2 regions of the Acidovorax sp. PRC11 genome follow, and region 2 is predicted to be linked to the other one. Evidence: riboswitches for the same ligand, from Rfam matches in the RefSeq annotation. Region 2 holds a riboswitch; the other holds the start of a gene.
What was found. Region 2 has a riboswitch for S-adenosylhomocysteine ahead of metH (methionine synthase). Riboswitches for the same ligand answer to the same signal wherever they lie in the genome.
Positions count from the first base shown of each region.

Region 1 (7,252 bases), on a different contig from region 2:
GCGCGAGCGCCACCATCGCGAGGGACGCGCCGCCCATGTGCCGCCGGCGCACGGCCAGCCACAGCTCGAACAGCAGGCCGCACGCGGCCACGGCGAAGACGGCGTCGGGGTAGAGGGTGCCCGCGAAGGCGGTCATGTGCGGGGCCAGGGCCACGAAGACCAGCCCCGCGAGGCAGGTCTTGCGCAGGCCCGCGCTCCAGCACCATGCCAGCATGCGCGCGAAAATGACCGCGCACAGCAGCATCAGCACCGCCACCGGCACTTCCACCCGGCCCGTGGTGCCGTAGAGCCACCGCACCAGGTAGTACCAGAACACCGTCTTGCCCGAGCGGAACGGGCCCTCCTGCTCCACTTCGTGCAGGATCGCGACACTGTCTTCGCCGAGGATGCCCGGCCAGAAGGCCAGCAGCCACAGGCCGTAGACCGCGGCCAGGGCGCCCCCGATCGCCAGGAACGGCGCCCACGCCCCGTGCGGGCGCACCGTTTGGGCGGCACACGCTGCGGGCATGGGGCGAGCGGCCATGGGCTGCAATCCGCTCAGCCGGCGGCCTGCAGTGCCAGTCCCGCGTGCTCGCGCAGCGGATGGAAGTGGATCTTCGGGAACCGCTCCTGCGCCAGCCGCACGTCGTAGGGGCTGGTGCACAGGTAGGCCAGCGTGTCGGCCGCGTCGTGCGCCATGCGCAGCGGGTAGGCGTCGGTGAAGGCGCGCAGCTCGGCCGGCGTGTCCGCCGTGATCCAGCGCGCACCGGTGTACTGGCAGTTCTCCAGGCGCACGTCGCAGTCGTACTCGGCCTTCAGGCGGTGCTGCACCACTTCGAACTGCAGCTGGCCCACGGCGCCCAGCAGCATGTTGCCGCCGGCGTCGGGCTTGAAGACCTGGATCGCGCCTTCCTCGCCGAGCTGGGCGAGGCCCTGCTGCAGCTGCTTGGTGCGCAGCGGGTTCTTCAGCACCACCGTCATGAACATCTCGGGCGCGAAGAAGGGCAGGCCGGTGAACTGCAGGCTGGCGCCGTCGGTGATGGTATCGCCCAGCTGCACGCCGCCGTGCGTCGTGAAGCCGATGATGTCGCCCGCATAGGCCTCTTCCACGGCCTCGCGCCGCTGGCTCATGAAGGTCACCACGCTGGTGGGGCGCAGCTCCTTGGCGGTGCGCTGCACGCGCAGCTTCATGCCCGGCGTGTACTTGCCCGACGCCACGCGCACGAAGGCGATGCGGTCGCGGTGGTTGGCGTCCATGTTGGCCTGCACCTTGAACACCACGCCCGCGAAGCCGGACTCTTCCGGCAGCACGGTCTTCTCGACGGGCTGCTTGTTGACCACGAGGCTGCTGGTGCGCGGGCGCGGCGGGGGCGCCAGGTCGACCAGCGCATCGAGCACTTCCATCACGCCGAAGTTGTTCACGCCGGAGCCGAAGAACACCGGCGTCTGCTTGCCCGCGAGGAAGGCCTCGTGGTCCCACGCCGGGGAGGCGCCCACGGCCAGTTCCATGCTCTCGATGGCTTCGTCGAAGGTGGCGCCGAAGCGCGCGCGCAGGGCGTCGGCGTCGCTGAGCGGGATGGTCTCGAAGTCCTGCGGACGGCGTTCGCTGCCCGATTCGAACACCGTCATCGCCTGCGTGCGCAGGTTGATGATGCCGCCGAAGCTCTTGCCCTGGCCCACGGGCCAGGTCATGGGCACGCAGGGCATGCCGAGTTCGCGCTCCACTTCGTCGAGGATGTCGAGGGGCTCGCGCACTTCGCGGTCCATCTTGTTGACGAAGGTGATGATGGGGGTGTCGCGCTGGCGGCAGACCTCGATCAGCCGCCGCGTCTGCGATTCGACGCCGTTGGCCGCGTCGATCACCATGAGCGCGGAGTCCACGGCCGTGAGCACGCGGTAGGTGTCTTCCGAGAAGTCCTTGTGGCCGGGGGTGTCGAGCAGGTTCACCACGTGGTCGCGGTAGGCCATCTGCATGACCGAGGAAGCCACCGAGATGCCGCGCTGCTTTTCGATCTCCATCCAGTCGGAGGTGGCGTGGCGGCTCGCCTTGCGGCCCTTCACGGCCCCGGCGATCTGGATCGCGCCCGAGAACAGCAGCAGCTTTTCCGTGAGCGTGGTCTTGCCCGCATCCGGGTGGGAGATGATGGCGAAGGTGCGGCGGACCCCGACTTGCGGGGCGTAAGGGGTGGCGGTGGCCATGTCGTCTGAGTCCTGTCGGGAAACGCGGCAGCTCCCGCGGGAGTGCCGGGCGCCGGCATGCGGCCGGAAAGCCTGGGGCGCGGCCGCGGGCAGGGACGTGCCCCGCGGCGCGGCAAACCCGCGATTCTAGATGGCCGCCATCCCGAACGGACAGGCCCGCGTCAGGCCGTGCGCAGCGCGTTGCCTTCGCCGAGCCAGCTCTTGAGCCGCAATACCCTGGATTCGAGCAGGTGCCACGATGCATATCCGGCCGCGATCGAAAGCGCGCAGGTGAGCAGCAGGCTTGTGGTGAAGTCCAGTTCCGGCCAGGTGGCCTCGACGGCCTGGGCGATGGGAAAGCCGAAGAGGTAGATGCCGAAGGAAGGGTCTCCCGCACGCCGCAGGAAGGGCAAGCCGCCGCCTTGCCGGGTTCCCAGATAGATGAGCAGCGGGGGCAGGATGAGCAGGCCGGCCGAATGCTCGAGCTCGAGCCCGAAGAACAGCAGCACGCCGATGGGCGCGAGCATGCACAGCCACTGCTGCGCCCGGGCGAGGAAAACGCCGCGGTGCAGCGCGATCAGTGCGCCGCAGGCGAAATAGGCGGGGTATTCGAACCAGTGCCGCATGGTGCCGGTGAAGTCGGCGTTCTGGGTGGTCAGGAAGAACGCGATGTAGCCCAGGCATGCCACGGTCGCGAGAACGCGGGACCGCAGGACGCCCAAGGCACCGAGTCCGGCCAGGACGGCGTAGCAGAGCGTCTCCATGGGAATGGTCCACAACGGCCCGTTCATGACCTGCCGCACCGGGTTGCCCTCGAACACGCCGGGCAGGTTCACGTACTCCCGGTAGAGCAGCAGGTTCTGGTAGTAGGTGAGCGTCTCCGGATGCCGGAGGAACTCCGCGGCATCCAGCGACGTGAATGCGAGCCCGAACAGGAAGATGTTGGTGATCACCGCGAGCAGCACGCCGGGCCAGATGCGCAGCAGGCGCTTCCAGAGAAACGCCACGGTGTCGGGATGGCGCAGCCAGCTCAGCGTCACGAGGTAGCCGCTGATGGTGAAGAACGTCATCACGGCCACGCCGCCCACCATGTCGGAATGGAGCCAGTGCGGCGGAGCCGCGCGGGCGATGTGGAAGTGGTGGCTGAAGATGACGGCGAGGGCCGCGCCAATGCGCAGCGTATCGAAGTTGGAAGTCCTGGAAGAGTGGGGCATCGGGAGATCGGGCGTCGGGGGCGCGGGGCCTGCGGACGAAATCCTGCCGGGCGAGAAACCCGGGAGGGGGCGGGGGGACACGGCCTGCTGCCGGTCTTTGCGCAGGCCGTTATCTTGCCTCAATCCGTCCTGCCGTCCTACAACGAAAAGTTACAGCCCTGGCTTGCGGGCGTCGCACCCCCCCAAGGACGGGCGGAAGGAACCGACCGGCGCTGGATGGGCGCTCCCACGGGTTTTGGCTGCTTGGTTTTATAATTGCCGCCTTCCGAGGAGCGTTGCAGCGTTCCCACGCCCGCCGGGCGGGGGCGCGAGGCTCGGAATAATCCCATTGCAACGACGCTCACCCACGCTGTCCGGTGCGGTGAGTGATGCATTCCCCTCGAACGCGTGGTTTTTGCTTCCCTTCACGGAGAAAACCATGAGCGCAGTTCTCAAGACCCCGGCCGATCTGGCCATCGCCGACATTTCCCTGGCCGACTGGGGCCGCAAGGAAATCAAGATCGCCGAGACCGAAATGCCCGGCCTGATGGCCATCCGCGAGGAATTCGCGGCCGCGCAGCCCCTGAAGGGCGCGCGCATCACTGGCTCGCTGCACATGACCATCCAGACGGCCGTGCTGATCGAGACGCTGAAGGAACTGGGCGCCGACGTGCGCTGGGCCTCCTGCAACATCTTCTCCACGCAGGACCATGCCGCCGCAGCTATTGCCGCGGGCGGCACGCCGGTGTTCGCCATCAAGGGCGAATCGCTGGAAGACTACTGGGACTACACCCACCGCATCTTCGACTTCGGACCCAAGGGCTCCAAGGGCGAAGGCCCGAACATGATTCTGGACGACGGCGGCGACGCCACGCTGCTGATGCACCTGGGCCAGCGCGCCGAGAAGGACGCCTCCCTGGTCGCCGGCAACGGCGCCAGCGAGGAAGAGCGCATCCTGTTCGCGGCCATCCGCAAGAAGCTGGCAGAAGACCCGACCTGGTACAGCCGCAAGTCGGCCGAGATCATCGGCGTGACGGAAGAAACGACGACCGGCGTGCACCGCCTGAACGAGATGTCCGCTAAGGGCACGCTGCTGTTCCGCGCGATCAACGTGAACGACTCGGTCACCAAGTCGAAGTTCGACAACCTCTACGGCTGCCGTGAGTCGCTGGTGGACGGCATCAAGCGCGCGACCGACGTGATGATCGCTGGCAAGGTGGCCCTGGTGGCCGGCTACGGCGACGTGGGCAAGGGCTGCGCCCAGGCCCTGGCCGCCCTGCGCGCCCAGGTGTGGGTGACCGAGATCGATCCGATCAACGCCCTGCAGGCCGCGATGGAAGGCTACAAGGTCGTGACCATGGAATACGCCGCCGACAAGGCCGACATCTTCGTGACCACCACCGGCAACAAGGACGTGATCCGCCACGAGCACATGGTGGCGATGAAGAACGAGTCCATCGTCTGCAACATCGGCCACTTCGACAACGAGATCGACGTCGCCTCGATCGAGAAGTACCAGTGGGAGGAAGTGAAGCCCCAGGTCGATCACGTGATCTTCCCGGACGGCAAGCGCATCACCCTGCTGGCCAAGGGCCGCCTCGTGAACCTGGGCTGCGCCACGGGCCACCCGAGCTTCGTGATGTCCAGCTCCTTCGCCAACCAGACCATCGCGCAGATCGAACTGTTCACCAAGCCCGACGCCTACCAGGCCGGCAAGGTGTACGTGCTGCCGAAGGTGCTGGACGAGAAGGTCGCGCGCCTGCACCTGAAGAAGGTCGGCGCCCAGCTCACCGAGCTGACCGACGCGCAGGCCGCCTACATCGGCGTGAAGAAGGAAGGCCCGTACAAGGCCGATACGTATCGGTATTGAGCACTCCCTCCTGAGGCGCTGCGCGCCTTCCCCCCTCTCTGGCGGCGCTTCGCGCCTTGGAGGGGGGACGACGCCAGCGGCCCGGCGGAGCCGGTTCCGCGGCGTCTGCTGGCTTGGGGCGTGCGAGTGCCCTGGCGAATGACGAGGCGCTCAGGACCGCGTGGGCTGCCGGTTGAGCGCGGCAGGTAGCGTTCGGAGAATGGGTCTGGGCGCAGTCACCGGATGCGGTAACGCATGCCAGGCCGTGCAGCAAGGTGCGGCCACGGTGCCGGCGCGGGTCTGTCCGCCGCCCTGCAATCGATTGGAAATGTGGCGGGCCGCGTGTGCGGCCCGCCCTGTTGGAGAGGAAGGCGCTGATGCGCGCGGATGTGTTTTTGGTGGAGCACGGCCATGCGGCCACGCGGTCGCAGGCCCAGCGGTTGATCGCGGCCGGCGTGCAGTGGCGGCTGGCGGCCAGCCTGCCGTGGACGAAGGTGGCGAAGAACGGCGACGACATTCCGGCGATCGCCGAGGTCGAGCTGCTGGACGGCGCCGAGGCGCGGTACCTGTCGCGCGGCGGCCTGAAGCTGGAGGGCGCGCTGCGTGCCACCGGCCTGCAGGTGGCCGGTCTGCGCTGCCTCGACGTGGGGCAGAGCACGGGCGGGTTCACCGACTGCCTGCTGCAGCACGGTGCGGCGCAGGTGATCGGCGTGGACGTGGGCCATGGCCAGCTGCACGAGCGGCTGCGGGACGATCCGCGCGTGGTGGGCGTGGAGGGGCTGAACGCCCGTTCCGTGACCGCCGAATCGCTGCGCGAGGCCTGCGAGGAAGCCCTGTCCGAGCGCGTGGAGCGCGACCCGGACGACAACGAGACCCAGCCCGAGGCGCCCTATGCCTGGATGCGCAACGGCGGCCAGGTGGACGACGAATACGACGACAGCGACGACGCCAAGGAGCACGAGGTGGAGGCCTTCAAGGCCGAGCGCGAGGCCAGGGCGCGCGCGCGTGCCGAGGGTGCGCTGCCCACCGAGCTGCGCCGCCGCGCGGGGCGCGAGGACGTGGACGTCACGCCTGAATTCGACCTCGTCACCGGCGATGTGTCCTTCATCTCGCTCACGCTGATCCTGCCGGCGGTGGTGCCGCTGCTCCAGGCGGATGGCGAGCTGCTGATGCTGGTCAAACCGCAATTCGAGCTGCAGCCCGGCCAGGTGGGCAAGGGCGGCATCGTGCGCGATCCGGCCCTCTACGCCCAGGTGGAACAGCGCCTGCGCGAGTGCTGCACGGCGCTGGGCCTGGACGTGGCCGGCTGGCACGACAGCCCGATCGACGGCGGCGACGGCAACCGCGAATTCTTCATTCATGCAAGGAGGAAGGCATGAGCCTTTCCACGGACACGGGATCGCTTCCGGTCAGCTTCGAATTCTTCCCGCCGAAGACGCCCGAGGGCGCCGGGAAGCTGCGGGCCGTGCGCCGGCAGCTCTACGAGCGCCGGCCGGAGTTCTGCTCGGTCACCTACGGCGCGGGCGGCTCCACCCAGGAGGGCACGTTCGGCACGGTGCGCGAGATCCTCGCCGAGGGCGTGCAGGCCGCATGCCACTTCTCCTGCATCGGCGCCACGCGCGAGAGCGTGCGCGCGCAGCTCGCGCAGCTCAAGGCCATGGGCGTGTCGCGCCTGGTGGCGCTGCGGGGCGACCTGCCGAGCGGCTACGGCGCGGGCGGCGAGTTCCATTACGCGAGCGATCTGGTGGCCTTCATCCGCGAGGAAACGGGCCAGGATTTCCACATCGAGGTGGCGGCCTATCCCGAGGTGCATCCCCAGGCCCGCTCCGCCGACGCCGACCTGCAGGCCTTCTCGGCCAAGGTGCGCGCCGGGGCGGATTCGGCGATCACGCAGTACTTCTTCAATGCCGATGCGTACTGGCGCTTCCTGGACGACGTGCGCGCCCAGGGCCTGGACGTGCCGGTCATTCCCGGCATCATGCCGATCATGGGATCGACCCAGCTCATGCGCTTCTCCGATGCCTGCGGCGCGGAGATCCCGCGCTGGATCCGG
Region 1 is NZ_JAUZUQ010000010.1:3,516-10,767, reverse strand. It holds gene Q9R47_RS12950 (hypothetical protein) at 1-523, opposite strand, end outside; gene Q9R47_RS12945 (peptide chain release factor 3) at 538-2,178, opposite strand; gene Q9R47_RS12940 (acyltransferase) at 2,340-3,371, opposite strand; S-adenosyl-L-homocysteine riboswitch at 3,633-3,720, shown strand; gene ahcY (adenosylhomocysteinase) at 3,790-5,220, shown strand; gene Q9R47_RS12930 (TlyA family RNA methyltransferase) at 5,577-6,578, shown strand; gene metF (methylenetetrahydrofolate reductase [NAD(P)H]) at 6,575-7,252, shown strand, end outside.
Region 1: linked by a shared signal. The riboswitch ahead of ahcY (adenosylhomocysteinase) and the one ahead of metH (methionine synthase) in region 2 are both predicted to bind S-adenosylhomocysteine.

Region 2 (7,252 bases):
TGCTTTTCGGTCTGCTGGCGCAGGCCATACCAGGTCATGGCGACTTCGGTGCGCGATTCGTCGGTGTAGAACTCGATGTCGTCGCCTACGCTGTTGGCGGGGTAGAGCGCCAGCACGCCGCTCGCGCTGAGCCAGCGGCCCTCGATCAGCTTCTTCAGCATGGCCTGCCCGTCGGCGAACACGCGCTGCGCCTGCTCGCCCACGACGTCGTCGGTGAGGATGGCGGGGTACGGGCCGGCCAGGTCCCAGGTCTGGAAGAACGGGCCCCAGTCGATGTACTTCGCCAGTTCGGCGAGGTCGAAGTTCTTGAACACGCGCCGGCCCAGCAGGCGGGGCTTCGGGGGCTGGTAGTTGGCGAAATCGACCGGCGTGCGGTTGGCGCGGGCCTTGGCCAGCGGCCACATCGGCGTCTGCTTCTTGTTGGCGTGCTGCTGGCGGACCTTGTCGTAGTCGGCGGTCAGCTCTTCGACATAGCTCTGCGCGCCGTCGCCCAGCAGGCTCTGCGCCACGCTCACGCTGCGCGAGGCGTCGGGCACGTACACCACGGGGCCCTCGTAGTGCGGCGCGATCTTGACGGCGGTGTGCACGCGCGAGCAGGTGGCGCCGCCGATCAGGAGCGGGATCTTCTTCACGCGGAAGTGCTCGTCCTTCTGCATCTCGCCGGCCACGTACTGCATCTCTTCGAGGCTCGGCGTGATGAGCCCCGAGAGGCCCACGATGTCCGCGCCCTCGACCTTGGCGCGCGCCAGGATCTCGTGGCACGGGACCATGACGCCCATGTTCACCACCTCGAAGTTGTTGCACTGCAGGACCACGGTGACGATGTTCTTGCCGATGTCGTGCACGTCGCCCTTGACGGTGGCGATGACGATCTTGCCCTTGCTGCGCACGTCGCGGCCGGCGAGTTCGTCCTGGCGCTTTTCTTCCTCGATGTAGGGGATCAGGTGGGCCACGGCGGACTTCATCACGCGTGCGCTCTTCACCACCTGGGGCAGGAACATCTTGCCGGCGCCGAACAGGTCGCCCACGACGTTCATGCCGTCCATGAGCGGGCCTTCGATCACGTGCAGCGGGCGGCCGCCCCTGGCCAGGATCTCGCGGTAGGCCTCTTCGGTGTCTTCGACGATGAAGTCGGTGATGCCGTGCACCAGCGCGTGCGAGAGGCGCTCGCCCACGGTCTTGGGGTGCTCGGGCGTGCCGCGCCATTCGAGCTTCTTGCTTTCGTCCTTGGCGCCGCTCTTGGCGGTCTCGGCGATCTCCACCAGGCGCTCGCCGGCGTCGGGGCGGCGGTTGAGCACCACGTCTTCCACGCGCTCGCGCAAGGTGGGCTCCAGGTCGTCGTAGACGCCGACCATGCCGGCGTTGACGATACCCATGTCCATGCCCGCCTTGATCGCGTGGTACAGGAACACGGTGTGGATGGCTTCGCGCACCGGGTCGTTGCCGCGGAAGCTGAAGGAGACGTTCGACACGCCGCCCGAGACCTTGGCGCCCGGCAGGTGCTGCTTGATCCAGCGCGTGGCCTCGATGAAATCGACGGCGTAGTTGTTGTGCTCCTCGATGCCCGTGGCCACCGCGAAGATGTTGGGGTCGAAGATGATGTCCTCGGGCGGGAAGCCGACTTCGTCGACCAGCACGCGGTAGGCGCGCTCGCAGATCTCGATCTTGCGCGCATAGGTGTCGGCCTGGCCGACTTCGTCGAAGGCCATGACCACGGCGGCGGCGCCGTAGCGCTTCACCAGCCGCGCCTCGTGCTTGAACTTCTCCACCCCCTCCTTCATGGAGATGGAGTTGACGATCCCCTTGCCCTGGATGCAGCGCAGGCCCGCCTCGATCACGTCCCACTTGGAGCTGTCCACCATGATCGGCACGCGGGCGATGTCGGGCTCGGAGGCGATGAGCTGCAGGAAGCGCACCATGGCCGCCTTGCTGTCCAGCATGGCCTCGTCCATGTTGATGTCGATGACCTGCGCGCCGTTCTCCACCTGCTGGCGCGCCACGGCCAGGGCCTCTTCGAACTGGCCGTTCAGGATCATGCGCGCGAAGGCCTTGGAGCCGGTCACGTTGGTGCGCTCGCCGATGTTGACGAACAGCGTGCCCTCGCCGATCAAGACCGGCTCCAGGCCGGACAGCTTCATGGGGGGCACGGCGGAGGCAGAGGCAGCGGCCTCGGCGGCGGCGGAAGGGGAATGCGGGGCGGAGGACATCAGGCTCACCTGTGCGATCGGTTCGGGGATGAAACAGGCGAGCGTCGTTGTGCGGATGCCGGCCCCGAGCCTGACGCCGCCGTCCTGGTTCTGGGCTCCTGCGCTTTCATCGGCAGGGGACGGCGGGCGCTGCAACGCTCCTCGGGGGCGGGCAATTTTAACGGGGCCGGGGGCGCAGCGGGGTGCGGCCGCCCGTCAACGCACCGGCAGGAACTGCAGGAAGGTGCCGCCCACCAGGTTCTGCACGTAGCTGATGGCCGCGCGGCGGTACTTCTCCGCCACCACGCCGGCCAGCAGGTCGAGCCGGGCGATGACCTTGCCGAACTCGCGCTCGAAGCTCAGGTTGCGCGTGTCCGCCGTGATCTCGTCGGCCAGCAGCAGCGGCCGGCCGTCGGCGCCGCGCCGCTGCGCGAGGATCCACACGGCGATCTCCACGTTGCGCGCGGCGTTGTAGAGGTGCTGCGCGTCCAGGCCGTCGATCAGGAAGAACTCGGTCTTGCCGCCGTGCGCGGTGATGAGCATGTCGGCCGTGGCGCAGGTGAACGCCGCCACGCGGTCGCCGGCGAACTCGGGGCTGAGCGCCAGCGCCAGCGCGGCGACGTCGCGCCGGCCCTGCAGCGGCGCCCAGGGCTGGCGGTGCTCGACGGCCTCGCGCACGCGCTGGCCCGCCAGGATGCGGCCCGGCAGCTGCCCGGGCTCCTGGCCCTTGCGCCATTCGGCCGGATTGCGGCGGTAGAGCTTGTCCATCACCATGTACAGGCTGTCGAGGTTGGCACGCATGCCGAGCGTGGCCATGCGGTTCACGTCGGACTGGGCCAGTTCGGTGGGCGCGACGGCGGCGGCCTGCACCTCGCCGCGGTCCGTGTGGGCGGGCGAGCCGCAGCCGGCCAGGGCGGCGCCGGCGAGGGCACAGCCCTGCCACAGCAGGCAACGGCGGGACAGCGGAGGTGGAGGCATGTGCGCCGCATTATCGGCAGGGGGCGGAGCCCGCTGCGGATCCGCGGCGACAATCGCCCACCGACAGGCACTGGCAGCGAAGGCAATGGCATTGGCATCCCACACCCCCGACAACCTCCGGTCGATCCAGATACTCCGGGCCGTCGCCGCCACCAGCGTCGTGTATTTCCACATCGGCGCCGTTCCCGTGTTCGGCTCGTTCGGTGTCGACATCTTCTTCGTCATCAGCGGCTTCGTGATGGCGATGGTCTGCGAGCATGGCGAAGCACCCCGCGCCTTCGCGGCGAAGCGGGTGGCCCGGATCGTTCCGCTCTACTGGGTGCTGACCACCGGGGTGCTGCTGCTGGCCGCCGTGCGGCCGGACCTGCTGAACTCCACGACGGCCCAACTGGGCAACTACCTCAAGTCCCTGCTGTTCATTCCGTACTTCAAGGAAAACGGCGCACTGCACCCGATGCTGGCGGTGGGATGGACGCTCAACTACGAGATGTTCTTCTACCTGTGCGTGGGGCTGGTGCTGCTGGCGGGCCGCCGGAACCTAGCGCTGTTCGTCGGCAGCGTGGCTGCGCTGGTGACCGCCGCGTACATCGGCCTGGGGCACCTGGCGGGCGGGCCGGTGCTGTCCAGCTTCTTCGGCTCGGCCCTGCTCTTCGAGTTCCTGTTCGGGATGGCCGCCTACCTGCTCTGGCGCCGGGGATGGCCCGCGAAAGCCGCCGGGCCCTGGCTGGCCGCGGCGGCCCTGGCGGCGTACGCGTTCATGGCCGTCTGCGAAAGCCGGGGCGCCACGATCGACCGGGTGTTCGTGTTCGGCCTGCCCTCGTTCGTGCTCGTTCTCGCCTGCGTGGGCTGCGAACGCTGGATTCCCGGGCCGGGCGGGACGGTGTCCGATGCGCTGTGCCGCGTCGGCGACGCCAGCTACGCCACGTACCTGAGCCATTTCTACGTCGTCGAGGGCATCCGCAAGATCGCCCACCAGAAGCTGGGCCTCATCGATCCCTACCGCCCGGTCGGCGTGGCGGTCATCCTGGTGTCGGCGCTCGTCGTCGGGCACGTGGTGTACCTCTGGCTGGACCGGCCCCTCAGCCGCTGGGCCCGGCGGGTGCTGGCGCCCGTGCGCCGGCCCGCGCGGGCCCTGCCGGCGGCCTGAGGCGACGCCCCGGAGGCCGGGGGCCCGCGACCTCCGGCCGTGCACGCTCAGAAAGTGTGCAGCACGCCGGTCGTGACGCCGGTGGCACGCGCCTTGTTGGCCGCGCCCTGGTAGCCGTCGCGCCAGTGCGTGCGGTCCAGCTCGGCATACAGGCGCGTGCGGCGCGAGAGCTTGTATTCCGCGAACAGGATCGCGCGGGTGTAGCCGTCGTCCCGCTGGCCGGTGCGCTGGCGGTCTAGGCGGTAGAGCGAGGCCGTCAGGTCCACCGAGGAAGTGGCGGCCCAGGTCAGGCCGGCCGAATGCACGCGCTGCACCGTGCGGGCGGTGGCCGAGGTGTCGGCCTCGCTGCGCGCGGTGTTCAGGGCCACGCGCACGCTGCCCCACTGGTAGGCGGCTCCCAGCGTGGCGGCCTCCAGCTCCAGCTGCGTGGCGGTCTTGAAGCGCTGGTAGGCGCCCGAGACGGCCCAGGGGCCCGCGGCGTAGGCCAGGCCCGCGCCCGTGGAGGCCTGCGCGGAGGCGCGGCCCGCGTTCTCGCCGAAGGCGTGCATCGCACGCGCCGTGACGGGACCGAACCGGCCGGTGTACTTGACGGAATTGTCCAGGCGGTACGAGCCGGTGGTGGCGCCCGCGCTGCCGTACTCCTGGCCCAGGCCGTGGCTGCTCAGGGCCGCGGTGGCGATGTTCGGGTTGAAGGACGCGAAGCGCATGCCCACCGGGTCCACCGGGCTGATCGCATCGGCCAGCAGGTTGGTCTGCCGGCCGGCCGTGACCTGGCCCCAGCCTCCGCCCAGGCCGACGATGGCGGCACGGTCGAAGAACTTGGTGGAGTTGGCGGTGGTGCCGGTGTCGAGGTTCAGGCCGGTTTCCAGGTTGAACAGCGCATGCAGGCCGCCGCCCAGGTCTTCGCGGCCGCGCAGGCCGAAACGGCTGGTGCTGTTGACGCCGCTGGCGATGCCGGTGGTGGAGGTGGCGGCCGGGGCGTTGGCGGCCGTGAGGCCGGAGCCGTAGCGCACGCCGGCATCGGCGATGCCGTACACGGCGAGGTGGGTCTGGGAGAAGACGAGCGCGGGCGCGCAGAGGGCAGCAGCCGCCGCCAGGGATCGGAGGGCCATGGTAAGTCTCTTGAGGAAAGGCGCGCAGGACCGCGCCGCGCCGGGCGCGGCGGCAGGCCTCGCGCGGAAGCCGAAGAACGAGGAAAGGAACAGCACGGGCGCCGATCGGCCCGGCAGGATCGCGTTCAGAGCGCGGGCGCGGGTTCCTTGCGGGCCGGCGCCGCGGGCTCGGCACGGGCGGGAGCGGCTGCGGGCGCGGCACGCGTGGCAGGCTCCATGCCGGTGCTGCGCACGATGGAGGCGGCGGCGGGCGCGGCCAGGAAGCGGATCAGGTGGCGCGCGGCCTCCGGGTCCGGCGAGCCGGTGGCGACGCCCGCGGAGAAGAACACGCGCTGCTGGACCTCGTCGGGCAGTGCGCCGACGAACTGCAGCTCCTTGAACGGCAGCAGTTCGCTCACCTGCTGGAAGCCGATCTCCGCATCGCCGCGCAGCACCACCGCGCCCACGCGCTCGCTGTAGATCTTCGTGGCCTTGCCCTTCATCTGCTCGGCCACGCCCAGGCGCTGGAACAGCTCGGTGGAGAGGTAGGTGCCGCTCGCGCTGGCGGAATAGGCGACCGACTTGGCGTTCAGCAGCGTCTGGCGCAGCGCGTCCACCGTGCTGATGTCCGGCGGGGGCGTGCCCTTGCGCACGCTCATGCCGATCATCGAGCGGGCCAGGTCCACGCGGCTGCCCGCCTGCACCTTGCCCTGGGCGATCAGTTGGTCGAGCGCCGAGTCGGCCAGGATCACCACGTCGAACTGCTCACCGCGCGCCATGCGGCTGGGGATCGAATCCGGCGCAGTGCCCATCGAGGCGCCGCGCGCGGTCGTCACCTTGTGGCCCGTGGCCTGCTCGTAGAGCGGCACCAGCTGGTCGTACGCCGCCGAGAACCCGCCGGAGGTGACCACGCGGATCTCCGCCGCCTGGGCCGTGGAGGGCAGCGCCCCGCCGAAGGTGAGCCCCAGGCCCAGCGCGGTGCCCCACAGCGCGCCGAGGAAGCGGCGGCGCAGTGCGGGAAGCGCGGGAGAAGGGGCGTGGGAAGGGGAAGAAGCGGCGCGCGGCGGCATGGGATGTCTCCTGTCGTTGTGATGGTGCTCTGCAGGGTCTGCCAGAGAGCCCGGATGCTAGGCAGGCAGGCATGTTCTGTGAATTGCAATTTACGGAGAGACTGTTGCACCAGGAACATCAAACAGCGCGGCTGCCGTACCACGCCTCCCACTCCGCTCCCAACGCCTAGAGCCGCCTTGCCAGCAGCTCCGACAGTCTCCGAAGTCCCGCCTGCAAGCGTCCCCGGTCCTGCACGCTGCCCAAGGAGATGCGGATGGCATTCACCTGCGGGGCTGCGCCGCCGACGGCGAACGCCTCTGCCGGCATCACGGCGATGCCCTCGCTGCGGGTGGCCTGCGCCAGCTGCGACGAGGCCCAATACGCCGGCAGTTCCAGCCACACGTGCAGGCCGTCTCCGGCGCCGCGGTACCGCCCTGCCAGAAGATCCCCTGCCATGCGGTGCCGCAGCCGCGCCTCCTTGCGCACGCCTTCCATCAACCGGGCGGCCGAACCGTCGAGGATCCACTGCGTGGCCAACGCAGCCGTCAGGGGCGTGGCCATGAGCGCGAAGGACCTCAGCGCGGCCAGGAATCGCTCGCGCTCCCGTGGATCACGCAGCAGCACGAAGGCGACGCGCAGGCCGGGCGTCAGGCATTTCGACAGGGTCGCGATGTAGGTCACCTGCTCCGGCGCGAACGTGGCGATGGGCGGCGGCGGGTGGTCGGCCAGGAGCCAGTAGGGGTCGTCCTCGACGATGCGCAGCTTGCAGCGCTGCGCGATGCGGGCCAAGGCTTGGCGCC
Region 2 is NZ_JAUZUQ010000012.1:104,532-111,783, reverse strand. It holds gene metH (methionine synthase) at 1-2,207, opposite strand, end outside; S-adenosyl-L-homocysteine riboswitch at 2,240-2,356, opposite strand; gene Q9R47_RS15110 (hypothetical protein) at 2,403-3,164, opposite strand; gene Q9R47_RS15105 (acyltransferase) at 3,250-4,311, shown strand; gene Q9R47_RS15100 (porin) at 4,359-5,423, opposite strand; gene Q9R47_RS15095 (substrate-binding domain-containing protein) at 5,549-6,472, opposite strand; gene Q9R47_RS15090 (PLP-dependent aminotransferase family protein) at 6,639-7,252, opposite strand, start outside.